DNA from 4 places in the Pseudomonas urmiensis genome. Region 2 is predicted to be linked to each of the others. Evidence: riboswitches for the same ligand, from Rfam matches in the RefSeq annotation. Region 2 holds a riboswitch; each other region holds the start of a gene.
The links. Region 2 has a riboswitch for cobalamin ahead of cobW (cobalamin biosynthesis protein CobW). Riboswitches for the same ligand answer to the same signal wherever they lie in the genome.

Region 1 (7,468 bases), 1.2 Mb from region 2:
CCACTTCACCATCGTTGCAGCTCAGGGCGCCTTGCACCTTGATGGTCTGCGTGCGCCCGCCGCTGGTGAAGCTCCATACGCCATAGGGCGACTCGTTCTGGCGCAGGAAAATGCAGTTGTGTTGGGCCAGGTCGGCCAGTTTCGACGGCGTGCCGTATTTGTCCAGATACAGCGGTGAGGCGCACAGCAGGCGCCGATTGGAGGCGATCTTGCGTGCATGGAACGAGGCGTCGGGCAGGGTGCCGAAGCGGATGCCCAGGTCGAAGCCATGGCTGGCCAGGTCCAGCGGATGATCACTGATTTCCAGCTGCACTTCGATATCTGGATAGCGCGCGTAGAAGTCGGCGAGCGCCGGGCCGATGTAGCGCCGACCGAAGCCCAGCGAGGCATTGACCCGGATCAGCCCCTTGGGCTCGGCGCGATGACGGCCGAGCAACTGCTCGACCTCATCGACCTGCACCAGGATCCGCGCCGCATGGGCAAAGTACAACTCGCCTTCAGCAGTCAGACTCATCGAGCGGGTGGTGCGATTGACCAAGCGCACCCCCAGGCGCGCCTCCAAGACGCTCAAGCGCTTGCTCACCGCCGGGGGCGTAACCCCCAGCTCACGTGCAGTTGCGGCCAGGCTGCCTTGCTTGGCCAGCAGGTGAAAAAAGCCCAGGTCCTGTGTTGGATTCATTGTTAACCCTGAGTTATCTATGTAGTAATCCAGGGTTAACTGCTGCCCTGATTTCACTACATATACTCGGCCCATACCCGTCAGGACAAGCCCGGCGGGGCACAACAACAATGGGAACCGAGACATGAGCAACTACAAGATCGCAGCAATCCCAGGTGACGGCATCGGCGTGGAAGTGATCGCCGCAGGCGTTGAAGTACTCAAGGCGCTGGCGGCCAAGCGCGGCACCTTTGGCCTGGACTTCGAGCATTTCGACTGGGGCTCGGAGCGCTATCTGCGCGAAGGCCAGTACATTCCCGAAGGTGGCCTTGAGGCATTGAAGTCATTCGATGCGATCTTCTTCGGCGCCGTCGGCAGCCTGGAGGTAGCCGACCATGTCTCGCTGTGGGGCCTGCGTCTGCCGATCTGCCAGGGCTTCGATCAATATGCCAACGTGCGCCCGGCGCGGGTCTTGCCGGGGGTGACCAGCCCGCTGGCCAAGGGCAAGGCGATCGACTGGGTGATCGTGCGGGAGAACTCAGAAGGTGAGTACTCCGGCAGTGGCGGACGGGTGCATCAGGGCCTGCCGATCGAGGTCGCCACCGAGGTATCGACCTTCACCCGCGTCGGTGTCGAGCGGATTCACCGTTTTGCCTTCGAGCTGGCCCGCAGCCGCCCGGCCAAGCACCTGACCCTGGTGACCAAATCCAATGCCCAGCGCCATGGCATGGTGCTGTGGGATGAGGTGTTCGCCGAAGTCGCTCAAGATTATCCGGACGTGCGCACCACCCGTGAGCTGGTCGATGCGGTGACCACCACCATGGTGCTCAAGCCTGAGCAACTGGACGTGGTGGTGGCCACCAACCTGCATGCCGACATCCTCTCCGACCTGGCCGCCGCGCTGTCCGGCAGCCTGGGTATCGCGCCAACCGCCAACCTCAATCCAAGCCGCGATTTCCCCTCGATGTTCGAGCCGATCCACGGTTCGGCCTTCGATATCACCGGCAAAGGCGTGGCCAACCCCATCGCCACCTTCTGGACGGCGGTGATGATGCTCGAGCACCTGGGCGAAACGGCGGCGGCGGCTGAATTGATGTCTGCCATCGAAGCGGTGACCGAGAGCGGCCTGCACACCCCGGACCTGGGCGGCAAGGCCACTACCCGTGAGGTCACCGATGCGGTGCTGGCGCTGATCCGCCGCTGATTCGCGCGACTTGCGCTGCGGGGCCGGTAACCGCCAGGCCCCAAGGCACTCCTGAACAAAAACAACAATCAGGGCCAAATAATGAAACGCATGCTCAGCAAGCTGTACGTGCAAGTCCTGCTCGCCGTCATCATCGGTGCCATCGTCGGCGTGCTCTGGCCGCAGACCGGCGAGGCGCTCAAGCCGATTGGCGATGCCTTCATCAAACTGATCAAGATGCTCCTGGCACCGGTGATCTTCCTCACCGTGGTCACCGGCATCGCCCGCATGGAAAACATGAAAGAGCTGGGGCGGGTGGGCTTTCGCGCGCTGATCTACTTCGAGGTGGTGTCGACCCTGGCGCTGGTGATCGGCCTGGTGGTAGTACAGGTGTTCCAGCCGGGCGCAGGCATGAACATCGACCCGGCGAGCCTGGATAGCGGTAGCATCGCCAGCTACACCGCCGCTGCCAAGCACAGCTCGTTCCTCGACTTTGTTCTGGGGATCATCCCCGACACCGTGGTCGATGCCTTTGCCAAGGGCAATATCCTGCAGATCCTGTTGTTCTCCATTCTGCTTGGGGTGGCCCTGGCCAAGGCCGGTCCGAAGGCGCAGCTGTTCGTCGACAACCTCGACAGCTTGATGCGCGGCATGTTCGTGGTGGTCAACATGGTCATGCGCCTGGCCCCGATCGGGGCATTCGGCGCGATTGCCTTCACCATCGGCAAGTACGGTTTCGAGTCGCTGTTCTCGCTGGGCAAGCTGATGGCCTGCGTGTACCTGACCTGCTTTGCCTTCGTGGTGGTGATCCTCGGGCCGATCTGCCGCTGGGCTGGCTTCAGCTTGTGGAAGTTCCTGCGCTTCATCAAAGAGGAGCTGTTCACCGTGCTCGGCACCAGCTCGTCTGAATCGGTACTGCCGCAGATGATCGCCAAGATGGAAAAGGCCGGAGTGTCCAAGCCGGTGGCAGGGATGATCATTCCCTCGGGGCTGACCTTCAACCCCGACGGCCAGGCGATCTACTACACCATCGCGGCGATTTTCATTGCCCAGGCGACCAACACGCCGCTGAGCTTCAGCGATCAGCTGATCGTGCTGGCGGTGTTGATGTTTACCTCCAAGGGCTCGGCTGGGGTGACGGGGTCGGGGTTCATTATCCTCGCAGCGACCCTGGCTTCGCTGGGCACGATCCCGGTGGCTGGGATGGTCTTGCTGTTGGGCGTGGACCGGTTCATGTCCGAGGCGCGGGCGATTACCAATACCATTGGCAACGGGGTCGGGACGCTGGCGATTGCCAAGTGGGTAGGTGCGCTGGATAAGGACAAGTTGCGCGAGGCGATGGAGGGGGAGGTGTCGGTGAAGCAGCAGGAGTCTGCTGCTGGCACCGTTCTTTTGCCTGAGCGATCGGTGTAAGGGGGGCCGCTGCCAGGGGCTGCAATGCAGCCCCGATTCTTCAACCCTGCTTCACAATCAACGCCACCCCCGGAAAATACTGCCCCAGCTCGTTATGCAACTTGCGATAGGCATACGGGAAATACCACGCCAGCACACACGCCGTGTGCTTTTGCAGATCATCCACCAGGTCCTGCAGCTCCTCGGGGCTGGCATGCTGTCCTGCCTTCCACGGGCTGATGAACAGCGCGCCGGCCTTGAGCTGACTGGGGTAGGCAATGGGCTTGGCCAGCGCCGTCGCCTCCTGCAGCGCCGCGTTCAAATCCAGCCGGGCAATCCGCGGCCAACGCTGGCTGGCACGCAAATGAATCGACTCCTCAGCATTGCTGATGGACAGATCACAGCGCCCCTCACGCTCGCCCTCATCACGCTGCTTCTTGCTCTGGTACTGCTCCAGCGCCACCAGTTCAGCCTGCCAGGCCGCCGCAGCCAGCATGCCGACGTTGGCCGCCGCGCCATGCCAGTAAGGCGCCTCATTGTCGCCCTGGACCTGATTGAAGCGGTCGATGCAGTCGACCCAGCGCTCCAGTGCCGGGCGCAGGAACTCCAGGCGCGGGTTGTTGATGATCAGACCTTGCATGCTGCGCTCTCCTTATCGTTATTGGTCGCGTTCAGCTGAGGTTAATGGCTATGTGATATCACTGCTGGCAGTCTGGCACAAGCTGCCGGATCGGCCATTGATCCAGGCCAAATCGGCCTTGTTTCATTGACGCTCCCGGTGCAACCCTCTAACCTTCGCGGCGTGTTTCAGGTGCCCTGCAGGCTGCGGTCTGGCGGGGTGAAACTGGGAAGCCGGTGGTATTCCGGCGCTGCCCCCGCAACGGTAGGTGAGTCAAGGTCGCGCATGGCCACTGGGTTGAATGACCCGGGAAGGCGCGCGGCGCAGAAGCCCGCGCTTCGCTCACGAGCCCGGAGACCGGCCTGTTACTGCCAATGGCATCACGGAGGGTGATGCGCGGTTGCCTGTGGCGTGGGTCACGGCGCCTGCGTGTTCTCCGTTTGCCTGCCTATCGATCTGTCGCCGCGCCCTTGCGTGCGTCGCCAGCCAGCGGAGAACCCTGATGAGCGAAACCCCCGAACGTGACGAACGCCACCTGGCGCGCATGCAGCGCAAGAAGGCGATCATCGACGAGCGTATCGCCAATTCCCCCAACGAATGTGGCCTGTTGCTGGTGCTGACCGGCAATGGCAAGGGCAAGAGCAGCTCGGCCTTCGGCATGCTGGCCCGGGCCTTGGGCCATGGCATGCAATGCGGCGTGGTGCAGTTCATCAAGGGCCGTAACAGCACCGGCGAGGAGCTGTTCTTCCGCCGCTTCCCCGAGCACGTGCGCTACCACGTGATGGGCGAGGGCTTTACCTGGGAAACCCAGGACCGCCAGCGCGATATCGCCGCCGCCGAAGCCGCCTGGGCGGTCTCGCGCCAATTGCTGCAAGACCCATCGATTCAATTCGTCGTGCTCGACGAGCTGAATATCGCCCTCAAGCACGGCTACCTCGACCTCGATCAGGTACTGACCGACATCCAGGCCCGTCCGCCCATGCAGCACGTCATCGTCACCGGGCGTGCGGCCAAGCCGGAGATGATCGAGCTGGCTGACACCGTCACTGAGATGAGCATGCTCAAGCACGCCTTCCAGGCCGGCATCCGGGCGCAGAAGGGCGTGGAACTATGAGCCAAACCCGGCATTGTCCGGCGGTGCTGATCGCGGCACCGGCTTCCGGCCAGGGCAAGACCACGGTCACCGCTGCCCTGGCACGCCTGCACCGTAACCTTGGGCGTAAGGTCCGGGTGTTCAAGTGCGGGCCTGACTTTCTCGACCCGATGATTCTCGAACGCGCCAGTGGTGCCCCGGTGTACCAGCTGGACCTGTGGATGATCGGCGCCGAGGAAAGTCGCCGCCTGCTCTGGGAAGCTGCGGCCGATGCTGATCTGATCCTGATCGAAGGCGTCATGGGGCTGTTCGACGGTACCCCATCGAGCGCCGACCTGGCGCGCCATTTCGGTGTGCCGGTGCTGGCCGTGATCGACGGCACGGCCATGGCCCAGACCTTTGGTGCGCTGGCGCTGGGGCTGGCGCGTTACCAGGCGGACTTGCCGTTTGCCGGGGTGCTGGCCAACCGAGTCGGCAGCCTGCGGCACGCCCAGTTGCTCGAAGGCAGCCTTACTGAAGGCCTGCGCTGGTATGGCGGGCTGTCTCGTGAGCGCGGCATCGAGCTACCCAGCCGTCACTTGGGGCTGGTGCAAGCGAGCGAATTGAACGATCTGGACCTGCGTCTGGACGCCGCCGCCCAAGCGCTGGGCTCCAGTTGCGATGCAGCGTTACCGCCGCCTGTAGCGTTCGACGCCCCTCAACGCGCCGCAGCAGTGCCTTCGCTGGCCGGCCTGCGCATTGGCGTGGCCCAGGACGAGGCGTTCGCCTTCACCTATGGCGCCAACCTCGACCTGTTGCGCGAGATGGGCGCCCAGCTTGAATTGTTCTCACCACTGCACGACCGCCAGTTGCCAGCGATAGACAGCCTGTACCTGCCAGGTGGCTATCCAGAGCTGCACCATCAGGCACTGGCGGCCAATGCGCCGATGCTGGAAGCGATCCGCGCCCACCATGCCCAGGGCAAGCCGCTGCTGGCCGAATGTGGCGGCATGCTGTACTTGCTCGATGCACTGACCGATGTCGCTGGTGAGCGTGCGCCACTGCTTGGCCTGCTGCCCGGCGAAGCGGTGATGCAAAAGCGCCTCGCCGCCCTGGCCTTGCAGGCGGTCGAGTTGCCGGAAGGCACCTTGCGCGGGCATACCTATCACCATTCCCTGACCACCACTGCGCTCGAACCCATCGCTCGTGGCTTGAGCCCCAACGGCGGGCGTGGCAACGAGGCGGTCTATCGCCTGGGGCGCCTGACGGCGTCGTACGTGCACTTCTACTTCCCCTCCAACCCTGACGCGGCGGCGGCGCTGCTGCGACCATGAGCGAGCACGCCTTCAGCGCGGCCGAGCGCGCCGCGGTCTACCGGGCCATTGGTGAGCGCCGCGACATGCGCCACTTTACCGGCGCAGAGATCGCCCCGGAGCTGCTTACACGCCTGCTCAACGCTGCTCACCAGGCGCCAAGCGTCGGCTTGATGCAGCCTTGGCGCTTCATCCGCATCAGCCAACGCGAACTACGCGGGCGCATCCAGGCCCTGGTCGAACAGGAGCGGGCGCGCACCGCCGAGGCGCTCGGCGAGCGCTCCGATGAGTTCATGAAGCTCAAGGTCGAGGGCATCAACGACTGCGCCGAAGTGCTGGTCGCGGCGTTGATGGACAACCGTGAGCCGCACATTTTCGGCCGCCGCACCTTGCCAGAAATGGACCTTGCCTCACTGGCCTGCGCCATCCAGAACCTGTGGCTGGCGGCGCGTGCCGAAGGCCTGGGGATGGGGTGGGTGTCGCTGTTCGACCCGCAGGCACTGGGCGAACTGCTGGGCATGCCAGCCGGTGCCAAGCCAGTGGCGGTGCTGTGTCTGGGCCCGGTACAGGCGTTCTACCCAGCGCCGATGCTGGTCATGGAAAACTGGGCCGAGCAACGCCCGTTAAGCGAGATGCTCTACGACAACCAATGGGGAGAGCGCCGATGAGCGTGGCCTTGCTGACCGTGGCCGGGGTGGCCGTGGACGCTTTGCTGGGTGAACCGCAGCGCCGCCATCCGTTGGTGGCCTTCGGCAATTTCGCCTCGCGCCTGGAACAGCGGCTCAATGCCGGCGGCAGGGGCTGGCGCAGTCACGGGGTCAGTGCCTGGTTCCTGGCGGTGGTGCCGCTGACCCTGCTGGCGCTGATCCTGTCCTGGTTGCCCTACCTCGGCTGGCTGGTCGAGGTGCTGGCGCTGTACTGCGCGCTCGGCCTGCGCAGTTTGGGCGAGCACGTGCTGCCAGTAGCCGAAGCCTTGCGCCGTGGCGATCTGGATGAGGCGAGAAAGCGCGTGGGTTATCTGGTCAGCCGCGAGACCCGTGAGCTCGACGAGCCCGCTGTGGCCCGCGCAGCCACCGAATCGGTGCTGGAGAATGGCAGCGATGCGGTATTTGCCGCGTTGTTCTGGTTCATCGTCGCTGGTGCTCCCGGTGTGGTGCTGTATCGCCTGAGCAATACCCTCGATGCCATGTGGGGTTATCGCAATGAGCGCTTCGAGCGCTTCGGCTGGGCG
Region 2 (7,468 bases):
ACGTTGATGAATCAATTTGCGCAGGTAGCTGTTCCAGAACACCACGCCTGACAGCAGCAGCGCGGCAAGGATCAATACCTGCAAAGCCAGGGTGCGGTAATTGCGCCACGGGCTGTCACTGACCAGAGTGCTGCTGCGCCAGCGGTTGACCAGTTGGTCCATCTCGTCGGGGGGAATGCTGAGCAAGGCTTTGTTGAGGATGCTTTGCAGCTCGACCAGCTCGGGTGCGACGGCGAACGCAGCACTCGCTGGATCGTCGTTTTGCAGGCCGGCAATTCGCAGCTTGCCTTTGAACACCTGGCCAATGTAATAGCTGGCATTGATCAGGCTGCTCAGGGCCACATCGGCTTCACCATTGGCTACCGCTTCCATCAAGCCCAGTGGGGTGTTCACTTCGACAAAGCGGGCATGGGCGTACTGGGCCTGGAGCAAGGCGCGCTGGGGCGAGCCGCGGATCAACGCGACCCGCTTGCCTTCCAGCGAGCGCGAACCTGCCGGCCACGCCATATCCGCGCGGGTCACCAAGACCCGCGGGCTGACCAGGTATGGGCGGGTGTAGCGCAGGCGGGCGGCTCGGTCGCCGCCGTAGCCCAAGGCGCCGATCATCTGCGCCTCACCTTGGGCGACCTGTTCGACCATCGCCTGCACCGAGTCGACTTCGACGCAATTGAACTGCAGGCCGGTGCGCAGGCTGATTTGCCGGAGCAGGTCCATGGTGATGCCGGTAGGGCGTTGCTGGCTGTCGTTGAAGGTCAGCGGGGCCAGGGAGGGATTGACCAGCACGCGCACCACCGGGTGGCGGGTAATCCACTCTTGTTCGGCGGTAGTCAGGGCCGCCACCCGGCGCTGCATCAGCAGACTGGTATTGCCGCTGCTCCAGCGTCGCAGAATATTCAGGCGTTCGCTGTCGGTGATTCTGTCGAGCGCATTATCCACCAATCGGCGCAACTGGGTGTTTTCATTGGCCAAGGCGAAGGCAAAGAACTCAGCAGGCAGGGGCGAGAAGTGATCTACCCGAATCTGCCCTTGGTAGCTCTTGCCGATCAAGTAGTCGGTGCTGATGGCATCGCCCAGGTAGGCATCCACCTCGCCCAGCGCCACAGCCGAGAGGCCTGCCAGGGTCGAGCGATAGAGCGACAGCTGCGCCTGGGGATAGTGCGCGCGCACCATTTCGGTTGGCAGGTAGTGATCGACCATCGCCAGGCGCAGGCCGGCGAGCGCGTTGCTTTGATTGAGGGTGTGCCCTTGGCGGCTGACGATCACCGGCAAGTCATCGGCATACGGCTGGCTCAGGCTCAGTTGGGCCTCGACCGCTTCGAAGGCATTGGAGCTGCCTAAAAGATCGATGCGCCCTTCATGCAGGGCGGCGATCGCCTCGTCGCGGCTGGGAAAGCGCCGTACCTCGATGGGAATGCCCAGCTGTTCGGCGATAAGTCCCGCGTAATCGGCGCTCAAGCCCTCATAGTCGGCCTGATCAATGTTGATTTCAAAAGGCGGATAGTCAGGGCGAGAGCTGCCCAGCACCAACACCTTGCGCTTATCGAGCCAGTCACGATCTTGCTGATCCAGCACCAGCGGCGGGGCCGCGCTTGCCGAGCGGGCCAGTAGCTGGCGGACTTCGCCTTCGGCATGGGCCAGCGTGGCGAGGCTGATCGCCAGCATCATTGCCAGTAGAGCGCCCCTGATCATGTGCGCAGGTTCAGTTGACGTTATTGCGCTTGGCAAGGTCGACCATCTCAACCAGCGATTCGGATTTGAGCTTTTCCATGATCCTTCCGCGGTAGGTACTGATGGTCTTGGCACTGAGGTTCATGCGTTCGCCGATCGACTTGTTGTTTTCGCCTCGGCTCAAACGACGCAGAACTTCCATCTCTCGGTTGGAGAGGCTGCCCAGGCGCACGTTTTCGTTTTCCAGCGAGTTGCTGTTGACCGACATCTGCGGAAAGGTCGAATAACCCTTGACCAGTGCCTTGAGGGCGAACACCAAGGATTCGGTGTCTTCATCCTTGTTGACGAAGGCGGCGATGCCTGCATCCAGGCAGCGGCGTACGTAGAGATCGGCGGGTTGTCCGGTCAGCACCAGAATTTTTGGCGCAGGTTCCAGCAACTGCAAACGCTTGATCACTTCCATGCCGTCCAGGCCCGGCAGGCCGATGTCGAGAATCACCACTTGGGGCGAGAGTTTGCGCGCTTGTTGTACCGCTTCAATGCCGTTGCCGGCCTCACCGATCACCTGGAAACGTTCACGCTCCAGCAACATGCGTACGGCCATCCTTACGGTTGGGTGGTCATCGACCATCAGCACGGTTGTCATTGGGAAACTCCTGTCGGAAATTTAGTCCGTTTCCTGAATCACCCAGGAATACGTCTGTAGGGCCTGCCCGGCAGCGCGCAAGATACGTCGATTCAGAATCCTTGGTAATGGCGAGTATAGGTGCGTTGAAAAAACGCGGAGGGTCTGTTGAAAAAGCCTACAAAAAAGAGCGGTTTTGCACGCCCCGGCAAGCGATTTGGCTCACCGGAGCGTGTAGGGATCAGGCGCAGGCGGGGTGCGGTTTTACGATGCGTTGCGTCGAAGCGGGATTATTACTCAGCGCCGTGCCGACCCGGCTGGGCCTGGCCAGCAGCTGGCCCGAGCAATTTGGGCAGCGCCCCTGAAAACGCTGCTCGGCGCAGGCCTGGCAGAAGGTGCATTCGAATGAGCAAATCAGCGCCTGGGGGCTTTCTGCGGGCAAGTCGACATCGCAGCATTCGCAGTTGGGGCGTAGCTCGAGCATGGGCATGACTCCGGTGGGCGAGAGGTAGACCGCAGTCTGCTACGCCAGCCGCGCGCCTGGCAACGCTCAGTTGCCAGGACGATACAGGTGGGCATGGCCGGCCCGGTACAGGGCCGAGTCGCTGAAGGGGGCATCGCCCAGCACATGGCCAACCAGGATCAGCGCGGTGCGCCGGAAGTCCTTGGCCGAGGCGCGTTCGACGATGTCCTGCAACGTGCCCTGGACCCAGTCCTGATCTGGCCAGGAGGCCCGATGAATCACGGCAATCGGGCAGTCGGGGCCATAGTGCGGCAGCAGCTCGGCGACGATCCGTGGCAAGTGCTTGACGCCCAGGTGAATGGCCAAGGTGCTGCCGTGCCGGGCCAGGTCCGCCAGTTGCTCGCCAGCGGGCATCGGTGAGCGGTCGCCGTAGCGGGTGAGGATCACGGTCTGGGCGACCCCGGGCAAGGTCAGTTCGCAGCCAAGCAGGGCGGCGCTGGCGGCGGTGGCGGTGACGCCCGGGATGATCTGGTAGTCGATGCCCAGCTCGCGCAGGCAGCGGATCTGCTCGCCAATGGCCCCATACAGACTTGGATCGCCGCTGTGCACGCGGGCCACATCCTGGCCTTTGGCATGGGCTGTACGGATGGCGCTGATGATCTGCTCCAAGTGCAGCTCGGCGCTGTTGATCAGTGTTGCGGCGCGGTGGCCTTCGAGCACGGCGGCCGGTACCAAGGAGCCGGCGTAGATGATCACCGGGCACTGGCGGATCAGGCGCTGGCCTTTGACCGTGATCAGTTCCGGGTCGCCGGGGCCGGCGCCGATGAAGTAGACCGTCATGGAAAATCCTTGCAGATGAAATAGGCGCGATTATCGGCCACTGGCGAAGGCGAGGGTAGCGCCGCCGAGAATCTGCCGGGCAAGTACCAGTCGCGCAGCGCCATGGGCCTGGGCAGCCAGGGCCAGGGCGCTACTTTCGGCAACGCCCCAGCAGCCGCTGTGGGTGAAGGCTGCAGCGGAACGATGGGACAGTTGCGCTTCGAAGCGTTGCAGCTGCACGGGGGTGAACACCCGCAAAGGCAGCGCGAGTTGCCTGGCCAAGTCAGCCAGGCCAGCCTCGTCGGCTTTCAGCTCGATGCTGGCGATGCCCTGCACTGCACTCAGCGGCAGTTGCAGCTGTGCCAGGCCTAGGCGCAGCAGGGTTTCAAGGTTCTGCCGCGAGCAGCCCTGGCGACAGCCAAAGCCGGCATACAGCACCGGCAGGGCAGTGGCGCTAGGCATCAGGCCTGGCGGGAGCGGCGGAACAACCAGGCGCTGAGCAGGCCCAGGGCCACCCAGAACGCTGCGTTGGTCAGCCAGGAGGCGATCTTGAACTGGGTTTCCAGCGCCTCAGGGGCGAGGCTTTGATGAACCTCTGGCTGCGGCGCGCCGATCACGTGTGGCACCACCAACAGCAGCACACCCACCAGTTTGAGCAGCCAGTGCTGGGCGAACACGATCAGCGCCAGGCCCGTGGCAGTGGCGGCGGCAGTGCCAATCCACCAGGCCTGGCGCTGGCCAAGATCGGCCGCAGCGGTGCCCGGCAACTCAGGTGGCAGGCCCAGGGTCGGCGCCAGGCAGAACACCGCGAAACCGGCCAGGCCCCACAATGCGCCGGTGCTCACCCGATTGGGTTCGCGCAGGCTATACAGCGCGGCCAGAATCAGCGCGAATCCGACCGCGACCACCAGGTTGCCGCCCGTGGTCGACAGCACGCGCTGCCAGCCATCCTCAGGCGCCCAGGCTTCGGCGCTATGTTCATGAGGTGCGTGCGCTTCGCCGGCATGCTCATGCTGCTCGGCAGGTGCTGCGGTTTCGAAGGTTTCCGCTTGAAGAATCAGCGGGCTGACCCACACGCTTTGCAGCAGGGTCAGCAACAGGGCTGCAAGCAGGCCGCTGAAGCCGGCGGTACGGGCAATGCGCTTGATCATGCGAGGCTACTCAGTGGCAAGGAAAGGCGGCGCTGTGGCGGGTGTCGTGGGCAGCGTTGTGCACCGCTTCGATGTGCGAGAAACCGGCAAAGTAGATCAGGCACAGGCCGAGCAGGCTGGCGCCGGCGGCGATGATCACGCGCTGGCTGAGGCTGATGGGGGTGGCGATACTGTGCTTGGCGCTGGTGATGGGCATGACGCTTTCCTCTGCTTGTTATAGGCAACGGGCAAGCGCGGCAGCCCCGGACGTGATTCGTCCAGGGACATGCGACAGCGCCCGCCCACCGCGGGGTGTTCATTGCTACGTAGGCAGGCCGGTCTCCGGGCTTGCGAGGTGGAGCAGGGCTCCAGCAGAGGCGTCACCTTCCCATGCCAGACAACTCGGCACAGTGGTCAAGACGCTTCCTCGCTTACCGTTGCGGGGGCAGCACCGGCCTTGTCGTGGGCATGGATGAAGAGCCTACGACGCACCGGTTTCCCGTTTCACCCCCGTGGGGGCACCTGAACGCAAGGCGTTAGCAAACCACACCTGAGCTTCAGGCTACAAGCTGTAAGCGATGCGATGGCTGGCAAAGTCGGCTGTTTTTTGGTGTATTGAAGGACGACTGGATGTCGTTTGTTCTGGCCTCATCGCGGGGCAAGCCCGCTCCCACGGGATCTAGGTGCGTATCTACTTGCAGCTTATAGCCGTGATGCGTAGCCTTGCCGCTTCGAGGTTCTGCGCCTGTAGGCGCAGCTAAGACGGGAACGCGGTACAAGCCGCGGCTGCCCCCGCAACTGTAAGCACTGAACAGGATCGACACAGCCACTGCGCCCCGGCGCGGGAAGGCGTCATCCAACCGGCCTGGCGCCGGAGCGGTGCGAGCCAGGAGACCTGCCTCGTAGCGATTTCGACTTTTAATCCGGGCGGGGTGATCCGGTGGCGAACGAGCCTGGCCAATCGGCCTGAGGCTTTCGTCCTGCATGCCCGCGCCATCCTGCCAAGGGCATCGAGACATGAAAACACTGGCCAAGCTTCCCGTCACCATCGTCACCGGCTTCCTCGGCTCGGGCAAGACTACCTTGCTGCGGCACATGCTCGACAACGCCCAAGGCCGGCGCATTGCCGTTATCGTCAACGAATTCGGCGAGCTGGGCATCGACGGCGAGATTCTCAAGCAATGCAGCATTGGCTGCACCGAAGAAGAAGCCAGCGGCCGCGTCTACGAGCTGGCCAACGGCTGCCTGTGCTGCACTGTGCAGGAGGAGTTCTTCCCGGTGATGCGCGAGCTGGTGGCGCGCCGTGGCGACCTTGACCACATTCTCATCGAAACCAGCGGTCTGGCCCTGCCCAAGCCATTGGTGCAAGCCTTCCAGTGGCCAGAAATCCGCAACGCCTGCACGGTCGACGCGGTGATCACGGTGGTCGACAGCCCGGCCGTCGCGGCTGGCACCTTCGCCGCCTACCCAGACCAGGTGGATGCCCAGCGCAAGCTCGACCCCAACCTGGACCACGAATCACCACTGCATGAACTGTTCGCCGACCAGTTGGCCAGCGCCGACCTGGTAGTGCTGAACAAGGCCGACCTGATCGACGCCGAAGGCTTGGCCAAGGTTCGCGCCGAGGTCGCCGAGGAGTTGCCAGCGGCCGTCAAAGTGATCGAGGCGAGCAGTGGTCGTCTGCCACTTGAGGTGCTGTTGGGCGTGGGGGCAGAGTCTGAAGCGCACATCGATGGGCGTCGTACTCACCACGATTCGCACCACGACGACGGCGATCATGACGATCACGACCACGATGCCTTCGATTCCATCTCCATCGACTTGCCCGAGGCTGACGAAAGCCTGCTGCTCGACGCCCTGACCCAACTGGTGGTCGAGTTCGGCATCCTGCGCGCCAAGGGCTTCGCGGCGATCCCCGGCAAGCCGATGCGCCTGCTGATCCAAGGTGTCGGCACCCGTTTCGACAAACACTTCGACCGCGCCTGGCGTGCCGATGAACTGCGCATCACCCGCCTGGTGCTGATTGGCCAGGATTTGCACGCCGCTGAGCTCGAAGCGCGCCTGCGCCAGGCCCTGGGCGCCTGACCCATGCACTTGCTGCGGACCCAGCCCGGCGGCTTCGTGCCGGACGACAGCATCGCCGACCTCGGCCAGACCCCGGCCGAGCTGGTGATTCTCTGCAGCGGTGATTCGCACCTGGCGCTGCTGGCGGACACCGTCGAGCAGTTGCCCGGCGACTACCCCAGCGTGCGCCTGGCCAACCCTATGCAGGTACAGAACCATGCCTCGGTCGATCTGTATGTCGACCAGGTGCTGCGCCACGCCAAGGTGATTCTGCTATCGCTGCACGGTGGGGTGGGTTATTGGCGCTACGGGGTCGAACAGTTGGTCGAGCTGGCCAGTCGCGGCGTGCAACTGATCCTGGTGCCCGGCGATGATCGTCCCGACCCGCAGTTGACCGACCTGAGCACAGTGCCGGCAGCACACGCCGAACGGCTTTGGCACTATTTGCGCCAGGGCGGTAAGGCCAATGCGCTGAACCTGTTCAATTGCCTGGCCAACCTGTGGCTTGGGCGTAATTACTCCTGGGACGAGCCGCAGCCGCTGCCGCGCACCGCGGTCTACCACCCGCACAAGGCCAGTGCCCAGCCAAGCGACTGGTTCGCCGATTGGGACCCGCTCCAGCCGGTGGCGCCGCTGCTGTTTTATCGCTCACATTTGCAGGCGGCCAATACCGCCTTCATTGACGTATTTTGCCAGCGC
Region 3 (7,468 bases), 510 kb from region 2:
CCCTGCGACCACTTCATCGAAGTCATCGAACTTGGCGCGCACCAGCGAGGCGTTGGCCGAGACATGCCATTGGTTGGCCAAGGCCAGTTCCACGCTGGCTTCCAGGCCGTTCGAACTTTGCTGGCCAGCCTGTTGTGGCTGGTGGGTGATCGGGTTGTCGACCAACAGTTTCTTCTTGACGATGTGATACGCCGCCAAGGTCCACTCACCGCGGCCGTCCCAGAAGCGCTGCTTGAGGCCCAGCTCGGTTTGCTTGGACTTGGTCAGGTCGTAGTCCATCTGCGTCGGGCTGAGGCTGACCAGGTTGTTCACGCCGTCCTCGCTGGTGGAGTACTGGCCATACAGCGACAGGTCGTCGGTGACGGCGAACACCAAGCCTGCGCGCCAGTTGCCGCCATTGAGGCTGCGGTCGCTGCGGCTGCCATCGAGCAGGTTGTCGCGGTCGATGTGGTTCTGGTCGCGGCGAATCCCGGTGACCAACGACAGGCGCTCGGTCAGTTGGGTGCGGTTCTCGGCGAACAGGGCGAAGGTGTGGGTGGTGCTTCGGGTGCGCGGGCGCAGCGCGCTTTGGCTGTCGAACCAGCCGGGCGCTGGGTCCCACGGGTCGATGTAGTCGCCGCCGATGTCGTTGTAGGGGGCGTTGTTGGTGAGCTTGAAGCGGATCTTGTTGTACTCGGCGCCGACCACGGTCTTGCTGGCCAGGCCGAACAGCGAGTGGTCGAAGGTGAAGCTTTGGCGATCGCCGATCTGCTCCTGGTTGTGCTTGATCTCAAGAAAACCATTGCGCAGCAGCTGGCCTTGGGCTGCGTCCCAGTTGTAGTTCTCGGCATTGCGCCAGTGTCGACGGCTCTTGATGTAGTACAGCTGGTTGCTGGCGCTGACGTTGTCGCTGAGGGTCCACTCGGTGTTCAGGCGGGTCCACTCATCGTGGTAGCGCAGCACGTCGTTGCGCACGTTGTAGTTTTTCTTGCGCAGGCTGTCGCGGTAATGACCGTCGATCAATGGCGTGCCGAAGTAGTTCATCGGCTCGGCATCGCCGCGCTCGTGGGCGAGGGTGAAGCTCAAATCGTCCGTGGCATCGAAGCGCAGCGCGGCGCTCAGGGCCAGGTTGCGCGAGTCGCCGCGGTCGACGTAACCGTTGCCCTGTTGTTTGTTCAGGGTCATCCGGTAGCTCAAGCGCTCGCTGAGGCTGCCGCCGCTGTCCAGGCCAAGCTGGGAGCGGTCCCAGGAGCCATAGCCCAGGCGCAGGTGATTGCGGATCTCGCCTGCGAAGGGTTTTTTCGGCATCACGTTGACCACCGCACCGGTGGCGCCTTCACCGTAGAGCACCGAGGCAGGGCCACGAATCACGTCGATACGCTCGACCATCCACGGATCGACCGGGAAGGTCTGGGTGCCTGCGCCGGTATACAGCCGGGCACCGTCGAACAGGGTCATTACCGAGCCGTGGCCGGTAAAGCCGCGTGCCGAGAGCGCGGTGCCGCCATCGCCTGGGTTGCCGATGAAGGTGATGCCGGGCGAACGGCTGACGGCGTCTTGCACGGTGAGGTTGCTGCGTTGCTGGATCTGTTCGGCGCTGATGCTGCTGGTGCTGGCCGGGGTTTCCAGGGCGCTCAGGCCCAGGCGTGAGCCTGCTTGGGTCGGCGTGGCCAGGTCGACGCGCGGTTCGTCGCGCACGTCGGTGATCGCTGTCGAAGGCAGGGCCAGCACTGCGCGTTGAGGTTCATCGGCCAGGGCCGGAAGGGAAACGGCCAGGCAGGCCGCCAGGGTGTGAAGCTTGCTTGTACGGGACATGTCGTTCCACTGCTGCAGGAAGAAATGGTTCCCGGTGGAAACAACGCAAAGACGAGCACGCACGGGCGCAGGCGCGCACGCGCAAACCGGCCTGCGCCCGCCCACCGCGGGTTTGCCAACTGAAGCTTCAGGCCGGTCTCCGGGCTTGCGAGGATCAAGAAACCTTCACCTTCCCATGCATGCGCACAGTGGTCTGTCGAAGATTTCGCTCGCTTACCGTTGCGGGGGCAGCGCCGGACTTGTCGTGAACACGACGCACCGGCTTCCCGTTTCACCCTGCGCACGGCGGCGCAGGACACCTGAAACTGGCGCGCATCTGACCACCGAATGCAGGGGGCGTCAACGCAGCGCAGTAGGAAATTTCTGTGATGGGACGCAGGTTTATGAGTTTTTACTGATTTTTTTTCGAACTTTTCACATTCAGCGTGCCTCGAAGCGAGCGATTCCCATCAACATTCACGTCATGGAGACTTCCGCGAATGTCCACCCGTAATCTGCTGCGTCACTCTTGCCTGCTTGCCCTGTTGGGCGCTCCCCTGGCGGCCTCTGCCGCGCCAAGCACCGATCCACTGTTCACCTTCGGTGTGCTGGGTAGCTACGACAAGTTCAAGTATGAGGGCGGCTCGCAGTCCGAGACCGATCACCTGGGCCAGGGCGGTGTATTCGCCAACTTCGGCAACAAGATGACCGCTGAATCCGGCTTGATCTATCAGGTTGGCGCCGAGGCCAAATATGGCAAGAAGAACGACAACAAGCTCAAGGAAGCCCAGATCGACCTCGACCTGGGTTGGCGCGCCGCGCTGGATGCGCGCAACTTCGTCGACATCACCGTCGGCGGTGGCTATGACTGGTCGCGCTTTGAGCCTGAGCTCAACGACCTGGACACCGAGCTGACCTACAAGTCGCCGTTCGCCAAGGCTGCGCTGGGCTACAACCATCAGTTCGATGCCGCGACCCTGCGCGTTGAAGTGGGCGCACGGCACACGATCGATGGCCGCGCCAAGCTCAAGGTGGATGATTTTGGCAGCGACACCGTCGACATGAAGGACCGCACCAATCCGTATGCCGAGGTCAGCCTGCTGATGAACCAGCAAGGCGGCATGCCGATCTATGCCGGGGTTTACTACACCCGCACCGAGTACAAGCTCGATGAGGATTCGCCGGTAGCCGATAACACCAAGCTCAAGCGCGATGAGTTTGGTGTCAAGGTAGGTCTGGCGTTCTGAGTTAGGCGTCAGGTAGCTGTTGCCTGCACCGGCCCCTTCGCGGGCTTGCCCGCGAAGAGGCCGGTACAGACAGCGCAAAATGCTGCTGTTAGCGTCCGCGCCGCCGGGACACCCGCGCCTCGATATTCTTGCGCCCGATCAACAGCGCAGGCTTCTCCACCACCGGCTCGTCGGCCAGCCATTTGTACATCACCAAACAATCCACCAACCCCAGCCGGGCATGCCGATAGGCCTTGGGCAGGCGCCCGACCGTTTCGAACCCCAGCGTGTGCCAGAGCGCCACGGCCACCTCGTTAGTGGCCACCACCGAGTTGAACTGCAGGGCGAGAAAACCTTCTTGGCGCGCCAACTTCTGCGAGTGCTCGCACATCAGCTTGGCCACCCCGCGCCCGCGTGCTGCCGGGCAGACCATGTAGCCGCAATTGCCCACGTGCGCGCCGGGGCCAGCGGCGTTGGCCTTGAGAAAGTACGACCCGAGCAACTCACCGTCCTGTTCTGCCACCAACGTGCGCAGGGGCAGCTCCAGCCACAACTGGCGTGCCTGTTCGGCATTCAGCTGCGGGTCGTAGGCATAGGTCTCGCGGGCTTGGACGATGCTCTGGAAAGTCGGCCAGAAGCGTTCGAAGTCTTCCGGGGTCATGGGGCGGATGTGAATCATGGCGGTTCCTGCGCAGGCTTGGCCGCCAAGTCTGGTGGGCGCAGCGTCGCCGCGCAAGGGCGGCGACGCTGGCTGGGGTTTACTCGCTGGTCTTGCCCACCGCATCCAGCGCGCGCGCCGAGTAGACCAGCGCCGCCCCTGCGTTCATCGCCACCGCCACGCCCAGCGCCTCGGCGATCTCCTCGCGGCTGGCGCCGTGCTTGACGGCCTGTTGCGAATGCACCGCGATACAGCCGTCGCAGCGGGTCGTCACGGCCACGGCCAGGGAGATCAGTTCGCGGGTCTTGGCGTCCAGGTGGTTGGTCTTGGCCCCGGCGCCGCTGGCGGTCATGTAGCCGGCCACGGTATCGGGCGACAGTTGCTTGAGATCGCCGATGCCGGCCATCAGCTGCTTACGGTAGGCGTCCCAGTCCATCATGCTCATTGTCTTCACCTTGTGGGGTTTACGGCAGGAGCTTTCAGGCTAGTCGAATGTGCGCGGCGAGGAGGGGGGAAGATGGTCGGAAAAAACTACGACTTACGAACCTGTCGACACCGTGGGAGCGTCTGAGTTGGCTCCCACGTTGCCCAGCAGGGGTTCAGATGTAGATGAACAGCAACAGCAATGCTGCCACCACTGCCCATTTCTCCAGGTAGTAGCGCATGCGATTACGCTTTTTCAGCGCCTTGCCGCGTTCACGGATCTTGTAGATGCGGGTGAACAGGCGGTTGATGCCGCCAGTCTTGTCATTGGCATTGTTGGGCGCCGCAGCAGCGGCCATGACATTGCGGCTGAACCAGCGATTGAACGCGGTCGCCCAACGGTACTTGAGCGGCCGCTCGACGTCGCAGAACAGGATGATCCGGTTGTGCTCGGTGGTGTTGGCGGCGTAATGGATGTAGGTCTCGTCGAACACTACTGCCTCGCCATCGCGCCAGGAATACTTCTCGCCGTCCACGTCGATGTAGCAGCCATCGTCGTTCGGCGTGTCCAGGCCTAGGTGGTAGCGGTACGAGCCGGCATACGGGTCGCGGTGGCGCACCAGCTTGGCGCCGGGCGGCAGGGTGGCGAACATCGCCGCTTTAACCGTGCCGATACCCTGCAGCAGCTCGGTGGTCCGTGGGCACAGGTTCATAGCCGAGGGGTGGCTCTCGCCATACCACTTCAGGTAGAAGCGCTTCCAACCGGTCTTGAAGAACGAGTTGAAACCGACATCGTCATAGTTATCGGACTTCTTGATCTCGCCCACGTGCAGCAACTGCTGGGCTTCCTCGCGGATTTCCTGCCAATGGTCCTTGAGCGGTTGCAGCTCGGGGAAAGACTCCACCGGCAGGTAAGGCTTGGCCGGGTGCTTGGAGAACAGGTACAGGAAGCTGTTGACCGGAGCCAGGAAACTTGAGTGATCGCCCAGTTGGCGAGTCAACTTGTGTCGTACCCGACCGCGTAGGTGAACATAGGCGATCGAGAGAACGAAGATCAGTACGAGTGCAATTTTCATGAACGGATACTTGTCGAAAATGGCCATGCGCCATGGCGTAAGCGCGCCAGCATAAACAATCGTCGTAGGACTTTGTACCTCTTGTTACATCCAATCGGGGTGACTTTGGTTCAATGGCCTACCGATTGCGCAAACGTTTCAACTGGTTTTTTGCCGATTTATAGACTAGGGAAGCGGTACACTCAGGTTCGCCTTCACCCATCAGGAATGCCCATGGCCAAGGAAGCACGCCCCACTGGCAGCCCTTTCAAACGTCTGTTTTTCGCCCTGTCACTGAGCGAGGCGCAGCATCGTGCAATTGCGCAATGGCGACGTGAGCTGGGTTTACGCAGCGGTAAACCGGTGCCGGCAGAAAACTTCCACCTGACCTTGCTGTTTCTGGGGGATGTCGACGCGGCGCAGCTGCCGGCGTTGTGTGCGGCAGTCGATAGCATTGCCCGTCCGCAGGCGCCGCTGCGCCTGGTGCTGGACCGGTTGCAGGTGTGGCCGCGCCCTGGCGTGTTGGTGCTCGAAGCTGAGCAAACTCCCCCAGCGCTGCGCCAACTGGTCTATGCGCTGGAGCAGGCGGCGCTAGCGTTGGGGATTGCCCGCGAGTCGCGCGAATACCGCCCGCACCTGACCTTGGCACGGGAGTTCCGCGGCCAGCTGCCAGAGGCCGCCAGCGCGCCGGAGTTTTTCCTCAGTGCGCGCCACTTCACCTTGTACGAGTCACGCAAGGGCCGCTACTGGCCACTGGCGCAGTGGCCCTTGCTGGACTGACCCAGGCCTCAGAACTGCGGCGTGTACTTGACCGTCAGCATGAAGTTGCGCGGCTCGCCGTAGTTGTTGCTGCCATTGAGCTGGTTGAAGCCCGCTACCCAGTACTTCTTGTCGAACAGGTTGTTGGCGTTGACCGCCAGGTTGACTTCCGGGGTCAGCTGATAGGCAACGCGTGCGCTCCACACGGTGTAGCCGGGCACGCTGTAGGTACGTTCGTAACCGAGGGTGTGGCTTTGCGTGGTGAAGCCCAGGCCGGTGCTCCAGCGCTGGTCATCCACCGGTAGCTGATAGTCGGCCCAGGCGCGCAGCATGTGCTTGGGCGTCCACTGGCTGAACACGCGGCCTTCTTCGTCCGGGTCGTCAAGGAATTTGGTGGTGTTGTAGGTGTAGCCGGCAAACAACTGCAGGCCGCTGAGCACTTCGCCGCTGATCTCGGCTTCTACGCCCTGGCTGCGGACCTTGCCGGCGGCCGTGGAGCAGTACCAGTCGTCACAGGCAAAACCCGAGGCGGTATCGGTGACTGCGCGGTTTTCCTGATCGTAACGGAACAGCGCGATCGATGTGTTGATCCGTCCGTCGAGCAGCTCGGCCTTCAGGCCGGTTTCATAGTTACTGCCGATCACAGGCTTGAGCGGGGTATTGCCGACCGCGCGTTCGGTTTGCGGGATAAACACGTCGGTGTAGCTGGCGTACCAGGCCCACTCGCGAGTCAGGTCGTAGACAAAGCCCGCGTACGGGGTGACTTGCCCGGTTTCGGTCATGCGGCTGGTGGGATAACGATTGCCCGGATCGTTCGGGCCATTGAAGTCGATCGAGTCCCAGCTGTAGTCGAACCAGCTCACGCGGGTACCCAGTACCAAGGTCAGGTCCTCGACTGGCTTGACGCGCCAGGCGCCGTACAGGCCCTTCTGGCGGATGTCGTAACTGGCCTTGTTGGCGCGGCCCATGTTGCTTGCCAGCAAGCTGTCACGGCTGGGTTCCGGGCGGCCATGGTCGATGTCGAAGATGCTGTCATCGGGGTCGGCGGCAAAGTTGCGCCAGTAGGCATCGTCCGAGGTCAGCTTGGAGTAGTTGCCACCGACGGTCACTTCGTGTGCCACGGAGCCTGTGTCAAAGTGCCCGACCAGGTTCATGTCCAGGCCGATCTTGGTGTTGTGGAAGTCGGTGATCCAGTCGGCATAGGTGATGCCAGTACCATCGGGCTTCAGGCCCTGGCCGGTGGTCTGTACGCGCTGGTGGGTCGAAGTGTTGGTCTCGTCCATGCGAATGGCCGCGGCCTTGTAGGTCCAGTCGTCGTTGAAGCGGTGCTCAAGGTCCAGGTAATAGGTGGTGACGTCGGTCTCGGCGCGGCTCCAGCGGGCGCCGGTGTAGGTCGAACGCGACACGTTGGCCGGCTTGCCGTCGGCGTAGCGGGGAATACCACGCAGCATCGGCCGGGATTGCTCGCGGCTGTAGCTGATGCCGCCGCCGATGGTAGTGGCATCGCTCAGGTCGATGTCCAGGGCGCCATACAGCGAGTGGGTCTTGCCCCACTGGTAATCGATGAAGCTGTC
Region 4 (7,468 bases), 510 kb from region 2:
GAGATCGCCTACGCCGCGCATGATCTGGAAGACGCCTTGAGTTTCGGGTTGATCAGCCTTGGCGAGATCCTGCACGAGTTCAAGATCAGTGAAAAGTTTTCCGACGCCTACGACACGATCGAGCGCCTGGCCAAGGAGGTCCAGAACGATGCCATGCAGGCTCGCCGTTCCGGGTCGTCAGAGGAATACGCCATGGTGTTGAAGAAGGAATTGACCTCCAAGATCGTCAATACCCTGTGTGAAGATATCGGACTGGTCGGCGGCAAACTTGGCTACAAGCAGCACGGTAAACTGGCCGAGGGCCTGAAGAAACTGCTGTTCAAGGCCATCTTGCGCAAGAAGGACGTGCAACTCTACGAAAAGCGCGGCGAGCAGGTTATTCGCAGGCTGTTCGAGGTCTATACCGATGAACGCTACAACAAGGACAACATGCTCCTGCCGCCAGAGCTGCGCTCGGTCCAAGGGGACCGCAAACGTCTGGTGACTGACTATATCGCCGGCATGATGGACCTTTACGCCATGCAGGAATACGAGCGGTATTTCGGCAAGGGCAGCCTTGATGGTTATTACTTCAAGTAGGCGCCAACCAGGGCCGAGGTGCCGCCTGGAATCAGGTGATTTGCCAAGGCCCTGCCAATCGCGTAGAAAACCGCCTTTGCCCACGGCCTAGAGTGCAATGAATAGCTGGACGATCACCTCGGTAAACCCTGATGCCATCGATGAGGTAGTGTCCTTTGTCGATAGCGCCCGCCGTGCGCTTTTTCCCATGCTGGCGGGAGCACCACTGCCTGCTGACCTCGGGCGTTTTGCCGCAACTTACCTGGACGGCGACGGCCACTTTCTGATCGCTCGTGACCAAGCTCGCTTGGTCGCAGCCATTGGCTATCTGCCTTACGACCAGCGCTTTGCCCAACTCAATTATCGCGGGGTGAACACGGTTGAGATCGTCAGATTGTTCGTCCTGCCGGACTATCGCCGCTGTGGTCTGGCTCAGGCGCTGTTCCAGGCGTTGCGCGAATGCGCGGTGAACGCCGGGGTCGAGCTGCTGTACCTGCATACTCATCCGTTCTTGCCGGGGGCGATCAGCTTCTGGGAGCGCCAGGGGTTCGAGATAATCGATGTCGAACAGGATCCGCTTTGGCGTACCACCCATATGCAGTTGTCGCTAAGCTAGCGCTGCGCTTCAGAACCCACCCGTCAAAGGGAACTCGACCGCCAAGCGAATCTGATCGGCATCCAGCTCGGCTTGCGCGGTATTGCCCCGATGCATGTTGTGACGCAGCGAGAAGGCAGTGCCTTTGGCCTTGCCGCTTTGCACTACGTAGCGCGCTTCCAGATCACGCTCCCAGTGCTTGCCGCCCTTGCCATAGCCCAGGTACGCATAGCCGCCATGCTGATCGACATGGCTGCCATCGATATCGAAGCCGCGTACATACAGCGCGGTCAGGTTCAGCCCGGGCACGCCATAGGCGCCCATGTTCAGGTCATAGCGCGCCTGCCACGACTTCTCGTTGGGGGCGTTGAAGTCGGACAGCTGCACGGCGTTGCTGATGAAGATCGCGCCGCGGGTGACATAGTCGAACGGGGTGTTGCCATCGACCTGCTGCCAACCGAGGCTGAAGCCGTGCGGCCCGTGGTTGTAGCGCGAGACCAGGCTCCAGGTGGTGTTGTCAATCTGCCCGGAGAGGGCTTTGCCGGTGTCGCTGGTGCGGTACAGGTTGAGATCCAGGCTCAGGCTGCGCCGATCATCCAGGGCATGGCTGAGGGTGCTGCCCAGGTAGTGTTGGTTCCAGCTGTCCTCATAGCGCGAAGTGTAGAGACTGGCGCTGACTGCGCTGCTCGGGTTCCACACCGCACCGGCCAGGTCGAAGCTGTTGCCCTTGCGTGCATTGGAATAATTCACCACGAAGCCTTGATTGTGACTGGAGGCGTTGCGGTCGGTACTTTCGGTGAAATGCCCGGCGACCAGCTTGAGGGTGTCGATCTCGTTGCTGGTAAGGAACAGTCCGGTCGCGGTCTCGGGCAGCAGGCGACTGTCCGAGGAGCTGAAAACGGGCGTCTTGACTCGCTGCTCGCCATAGGACAGCACTGTGTTGGACAGGCGCAGCTTGAGCGCCGCGCCGCCACGGCTGTACTCGTTCTTCGGGTGGCCCTGATTGTCCACGCCCAGCAGGCGCGCTTTGCCGGCGCGGCCGCCGCCGCTGTCGAGCTGCACGCCGAGGTAGGCATGGGCATCGACGCCGACGCCGATCAGGCCTTGGGTGAAGCCGGACTGCACGCTGCCCATCAGGCCGTAGGCCCATTCCTCGGCTTTACCGTTGCGTTCGCTGCGCGGCTTGTAGGCGTTGCGCGCGCTGCTGTTGCTGCCCCCATGACGGTAGTCGCGCTGGTCGAACACGCTGCGGTTGAGCAGGCTCCAGGTGCTGTCTTGGACAAAGCCGTTGGACTGCGACTGGGCAGACTCAGCCGCGGCCAGGGCGCTGATGCCCAGCCAGGGCAGCGCCAGGGTCATGCGTAGCAAAGGGCTCATTGACCAGCCTCCAGTTTCTCCAGTTGCACCTGCAGGCGGGCTTTGGCGCGGGCGGGGAGGTTGTCTGGCAGCGACTGAGTATGCCCGGTCGGCTCGCCGACCTGGATCAGCATGACCATGCCCATGGCCAGGTGTGGAATGCACTGGATGCCGTACAGCCCCGGTACCCTGAAGGTCTGCTCGACGGGCTGGTTGAGCTTGCTCTTGAACGGCTCGGCACCGGTGGGCAGCAGGGTGGCGATGCTGGCTGCGTTGTGCCCGTTCTGCGTAGGCAAGAAGCGCACGCTGTCGCCCGGCGCGATGCGCAGATGGTCCGGCTCGTAGACCATTGCGCCGTCGGCGCCACGGTTGAGCATTTTCACTTCATGGACTTCAGCCAAGGCCTGCGGGGCGAGCAGGGCGCTAGAAAGCAGCAGGGCAAACGGGCGCAACAGCATAGCGAGAACTTCCAGGTTCAGGGGGCGCGAAAGCGCAGGATGCGCGCGCCGTCGTAAGGGTCGGTGAGGTAGTGGGCGTGCACGCCAAAGGTGCTCAGCAGACGCTCAGGGGTGAGCACCTCAAGTGGCTTGCCAAGCGCGACCAGACGGCCCTGGTCGAGCACTGCCAGACGGTCGCAAGTCAGTGCCTGGTTGAGATCGTGCAGCGCGACCAGGGTCGTTACCTGCAGCGCCTGCACCTGTTGCAACAGGCTCAACTGGTGCTGGATATCCAGGTGGTTGGTCGGCTCGTCGAGCAAAAGCACCTGCGGTCGTTGCGCCAAGGCGCGGGCGATGTGCACGCGCTGACGCTCACCACCCGACAGGCTATGCCAGAGCCGCTCGCGCAAGTGCAGCGCATCGAGGTTGAGCAAGGCCTGTTCGACGATGCTGCGGTCGTCTTTAGAGAACGGCGCGAGGGCCGACAACCACGGCGTGCGGCCGAGGGCCACGGCATCGTAGACGCTGATGGCGTCGCTGGTGTCGGCTTGTTGCTCGACCAGGGCCAGGCCCTGTGCAACCCGGCGCCGGGGCATCTGCGCCAGGGGCTCGCCAAGCAATTGCACCGTGCCGCTACTGGGTTTGAGCAAGCCGGCCAGAAGTTTGAGCAGGGTCGACTTGCCCGAACCGTTGGGGCCGACCACGCCCAGGGTTTCGCCAGGGATCACTGCCAGGTCGATGTCTTGCAGCACCGTGCGCCCGCCCAGGCGCAAACTGAGGCCCAGGCAGGACAACGGCGCCACCTGCAAGGCTGTCATTATCGTCATGGGCGCCCCCTGCGGCTGACCAGAATCAACGCGAACACCGGCGCGCCAATCAGCGCCGTGACCACGCCCACCGGGATCACCTGGCCGCTGATCAGCGTGCGCGAAAGGATATCGGCGCTGATCAGAAACAGCGCCCCGCCCAGGGCACTGGCTGGCAGCAGGCGGCTATGCCCGGGGCCAAGCAGCAGGCGCAGGGCATGCGGGATGACCAGCCCGACAAAGCCGATGGCGCCGACGATCGACACCATCACTGCGGTCACCAGTGCTGCGCAGCTGATCAGCAGCAATTGCGTGCGCCGGACCGGGACGCCCAGCGAGGCAGCCGAGTCGGCGCCGAAGGTGAACGCGTCCAAGGCGCGCCGATGCCACAAGCACACCGCCAGCCCCAGCAGGGCGACTGGCAACGCCAGCCACACCGAAGGCCAGCGCACACCGCTTAAGTTGCCCAGCAGCCAGAACAGAATGCCCCGCGCCTGTTCAGCGGTTGCCGACTTGGTAATGAGAAATGCCGTCAGCGCGCTGAACAGCTGCGAGCCTGCGATACCGGCAAGAATCACCTGGGCGTTGCTGCTAGTGGGGCCACTGGCACGCGACAGCAGCAAGACCAGGCCAAAGGCGGCGAGGGCGCCGATAAAGGCGCCACCGGACATCGTCAGCGCCGCACCGCCCAGACCGAGCAGGCCGACTGCCACCGCGCCGGTCGAGGCCCCGGCCGACAGACCCAGCAAATAGGGTTCGGCCAGCGGGTTGCGCAGCAATGCCTGGAGGATCACCCCGCAGGTTGCCAGCCCGGCGCCGCACGCCGCGGCGACCAGGGTGCGGGTGAGGCGATAGTTCCAGATGATGCCGGCATCGATCGGGTCGACCGGGTAGCCGGCGCTCCACAACTGGTTGGCCAGCACCTGATAGACCACGCTTGGCGACAATGGCGTCTCACCGATGGCGATGCCCGCCAACAGGGCCGCGACCAGCGCGGCCAGGGCCAGGGCGGTGTAGGGCAGCAGGCGGATCATGGTTGCGCGGCTTTACCGGAGGCGAAGGCGCTAGACAGGGTTTCCAGGCCACGGAACAGGCGAATACCGGCCTGCATGGCGTCGGCGTCGAGAACGACGATCCGCCCTTGCTTGACCGCATCCATGTTCTGCGTGACCGGGTCGTTGCGCAAGAACTCCAGTTTTTTCTGGTAGTCATCGGCTGGGAAGCGGCGACGGTCCATGCGCGCGATGATCAGCCAGGTCGGGTTGGCCTTGGCCAGGGTTTCCCAGCCGACCGTGGGCCACTCTTCGGTGGACTCGACCACATTGCGCACACCCAGGGTTTGCAGCATGAAGTCGGCCACGCCTTGGCGACCGGCGACGTACGGGTCGATATCCAGGTCGGCACTGGAGAACCAGAACAGCGCCGAGGTGTGCGACAGGTCCTTGCCGGCCAACTGCTGCTTGGCGTTGTCCAGGCGCGCCTTGAGTTCGGCATTCAGTGCGCTGCCGCGCGCTTGCACGTCGAAGATCTCGGCCAGCTGGCTGACGCTCTTGTAGATGCTGTCGATCTGGAACGGTTGCAGGCGGGTGCCGTCGGCGCCGACCAGGTTGTCCTTGCCTTCGCAATCGGAGGGCAACAGGTAGGTGGGAATGTTCAGCTCGGCAAATTGCTCACGGGTGCCGACCACGCCCTGGGCGCCGACCATCCACTCGAATTGTACCGCCACCAGTTGCGGGCGCTTGCCGACCACGGCCTCGAAGCTTGGGTCGTTGTCAGCCAGGCGCTCGACCTTGTCGTTCTGCGCTTTGTACTCAGGCAGGACATTGTTGAACCACAGCGAAGTGCCGGCCAATTTTTCGCCCAAGCCCAATGCGTAGAGCATCTCGGTGCCCGCCTGGCCGATGGTCACGGCACGCTCGGGGGCCTGGGCAAAGGTCTGCGGTGCGCCACAGTTGTCGACCGTCAACGGGTAGTGGGTGGCGGCGGCTTGGGCCAGGCCGGTCAGACTCAGGCCGGCGAGCAGGGCGGCGAAACGAGGCAGCATGATGGGGCGATCTCCTATCGAACAGTTCACGGAATGAACGCACGGACAGGCATCGCCGAGCCCGTTGCGCAAGGCAACAGGCCACACCCTGGCAAGGGTGGAGATGACCATCCCGGACACCCCGCCGGTTGGAATATGTAGGCCGGCAGGTCTCCTGACTGGTGCGTCTGCGCCCGGCTCCAGCCTTCCCGGATCAGCGGATCCAGTGGCATCGATGGAGCGGGCTCGGCACCTACAGTTGCGGGGGCAGTTCCAGTTGGCCTGCATGAGGGCAGGCCGGGGATTCCCTATTATTTCCGTGGTGGAAACCGGCGGGCGGCATGGTAGACCATCAGGCCGCCGGGTGAAACGCTTTTCACAGGTACTTGAGCCAGGCGATGTCGCGCCGGCGCGCCTTGAGCCGGGCGAACCAGCGCACTGGCAAGTACAGCGAGACCGCCAGCAGCAGCGCTGCCAGCCACACCGCGCCGATGCTGTCGAAGCCGAAGTAATCGCCGTGGTTCAGGCCAAACAGGGCCACGCTGGCCAGGTACAGCAGCTTGAGCACGTACAGGTGCAGCAGGTAGAAGAACATCGGTGCGGCGCCGAACACCGCCAGGACACTGATCCAGCGTGCCTGCCCGGCGCGCTCGAAACCACGCAACAGCAGCAGGCCGGCGCCCAGGGTCAGGGTCAGGAACAACAGCGACGGTGGGTACTTGGTGATGTTGAAGAAGCTCATCAGCGTTTGCGTCAGCGTCGGGTAGCTGCTCCACGGCGCTTCGCCATAGCCGTTGAGCATGCGCAGCACGAGAAAGCCCAGCAGGGCCAACGCACCGACCAGCAACAACCGGTGCTGACGCTCGCCAGCATCGCTGGCGCGGGTGAACCATGGGCCCAGGCCATAGCCGAGGGCGATTACCCCGATCCACGGCAGAACCGGGTACGAGGTGCGCAGGCGCAGGCTGTCAGAGAACTCCAGCCAGCCGCGGTCATGCAGGATCGCCCACGGCACATGCATCCACGACCCTGGCGCGAAGTGCAGGCCGTCGAGCAGGTTGTGCCCGGCGACGATCGCCGCGCCCAGGGCGATCAGGGCAGGGCGTGGCAGCCAGACCAGCAGCGACAGGGCGATCATGCTCACGCCAATGGCCCAGATCACCTGCATGTAGATCACGCTGGGTGGCAGCTGGAAGGTCCAGGCGAAGTTGACCAGGGTGAACTCCAGCACCACCAGGAACAGCCCACGCTTGAACAGGAACGCCGAGACATCGCCCCGGCCCTGGTATTTTTCGCCATACAGCCAGGCGGAAAGACCGGTCAGCAGGACGAACACCGGCGCGCACAGGTGAGCCAAGGTCCGGCTGAAGAACAGCGACGGGTCGGTGGCGTCGATGGCCATGGGGTCGCTGACCTGGCGATGCAGGAAGAAGGTTTCACGCACGTGATCCAGGAGCATGAACACGATTACCAGGCCGCGCAGGGCATCGATGCTTTGCAGGCGCTGGGTGAGCAGGGTGGGGGTGGCGCTGGCGCTTGTCATGGGAGGGGTCGCAGGCAGGAATGGATATCAAATGAAACGTTATCTTATAACTATTTGGTTTGAGAGTGATAGGATTTTTGTGCGGGTCTGGTGTTGGTGAGATGCGACAGGCGCTATCGCGGGCAAGCCTGCTCCTACAGGGCCAACGGC

Region 1: it holds a riboswitch for cobalamin, as region 2 does, so the genes downstream of both, cobO (cob(I)yrinic acid a,c-diamide adenosyltransferase) here and cobW (cobalamin biosynthesis protein CobW) in region 2, are expected to answer to the same signal.
Region 3: it holds a riboswitch for cobalamin, as region 2 does, so the genes downstream of both, HU737_RS08185 (TonB-dependent receptor) here and cobW (cobalamin biosynthesis protein CobW) in region 2, are expected to answer to the same signal.
Region 4: it holds a riboswitch for cobalamin, as region 2 does, so the genes downstream of both, HU737_RS08175 (ABC transporter substrate-binding protein) here and cobW (cobalamin biosynthesis protein CobW) in region 2, are expected to answer to the same signal.

Annotation. Positions count from the first base shown of each region.
Region 1 covers NZ_JABWRE020000001.1:3,545,623-3,553,090, reverse strand. Annotated here, with positions in the region: gene HU737_RS16025 (LysR family transcriptional regulator) at 1-679, opposite strand, end outside; gene HU737_RS16020 (tartrate dehydrogenase) at 804-1,862, shown strand; gene HU737_RS16015 (dicarboxylate/amino acid:cation symporter) at 1,944-3,254, shown strand; gene HU737_RS16010 (hypothetical protein) at 3,295-3,873, opposite strand; cobalamin riboswitch at 4,026-4,232, shown strand; gene cobO (cob(I)yrinic acid a,c-diamide adenosyltransferase) at 4,355-4,966, shown strand; gene HU737_RS16000 (cobyrinic acid a,c-diamide synthase CobB) at 4,963-6,258, shown strand; gene bluB (5,6-dimethylbenzimidazole synthase) at 6,255-6,905, shown strand; gene cbiB (adenosylcobinamide-phosphate synthase CbiB) at 6,902-7,468, shown strand, end outside.
Region 2 covers NZ_JABWRE020000001.1:2,357,619-2,365,086, reverse strand. Annotated here, with positions in the region: gene HU737_RS10440 (transporter substrate-binding domain-containing protein) at 1-1,686, opposite strand, end outside; gene HU737_RS10435 (response regulator transcription factor) at 1,700-2,314, opposite strand; gene HU737_RS10430 (DUF1272 domain-containing protein) at 2,535-2,777, opposite strand; gene cobM (precorrin-4 C(11)-methyltransferase) at 2,844-3,596, opposite strand; gene HU737_RS10420 (cobalamin biosynthesis protein) at 3,627-4,019, opposite strand; gene HU737_RS10415 (CbtA family protein) at 4,037-4,726, opposite strand; gene HU737_RS10410 (CbtB domain-containing protein) at 4,737-4,922, opposite strand; cobalamin riboswitch at 5,022-5,246, opposite strand; cobalamin riboswitch at 5,423-5,622, shown strand; gene cobW (cobalamin biosynthesis protein CobW) at 5,723-6,790, shown strand; gene cobN (cobaltochelatase subunit CobN) at 6,794-7,468, shown strand, end outside.
Region 3 covers NZ_JABWRE020000001.1:1,851,222-1,858,689, forward strand. Annotated here, with positions in the region: gene HU737_RS08185 (TonB-dependent receptor) at 1-1,794, opposite strand, end outside; cobalamin riboswitch at 1,908-2,112, opposite strand; gene HU737_RS08190 (outer membrane beta-barrel protein) at 2,274-3,020, shown strand; gene HU737_RS08195 (GNAT family N-acetyltransferase) at 3,109-3,678, opposite strand; gene HU737_RS08200 (carboxymuconolactone decarboxylase family protein) at 3,758-4,102, opposite strand; gene lpxO (lipid A hydroxylase LpxO) at 4,257-5,156, opposite strand; gene thpR (RNA 2',3'-cyclic phosphodiesterase) at 5,370-5,915, shown strand; gene HU737_RS08215 (TonB-dependent siderophore receptor) at 5,924-7,468, opposite strand, start outside.
Region 4 covers NZ_JABWRE020000001.1:1,843,368-1,850,835, forward strand. Annotated here, with positions in the region: gene dgt (dGTP triphosphohydrolase) at 1-579, shown strand, start outside; gene HU737_RS08150 (GNAT family N-acetyltransferase) at 677-1,174, shown strand; gene HU737_RS08155 (OprD family porin) at 1,184-2,530, opposite strand; gene HU737_RS08160 (pseudoazurin) at 2,527-2,967, opposite strand; gene HU737_RS08165 (ABC transporter ATP-binding protein) at 2,985-3,773, opposite strand; gene HU737_RS08170 (FecCD family ABC transporter permease) at 3,770-4,786, opposite strand; gene HU737_RS08175 (ABC transporter substrate-binding protein) at 4,783-5,796, opposite strand; cobalamin riboswitch at 5,924-6,124, opposite strand; gene HU737_RS08180 (acetyltransferase domain-containing protein) at 6,152-7,318, opposite strand.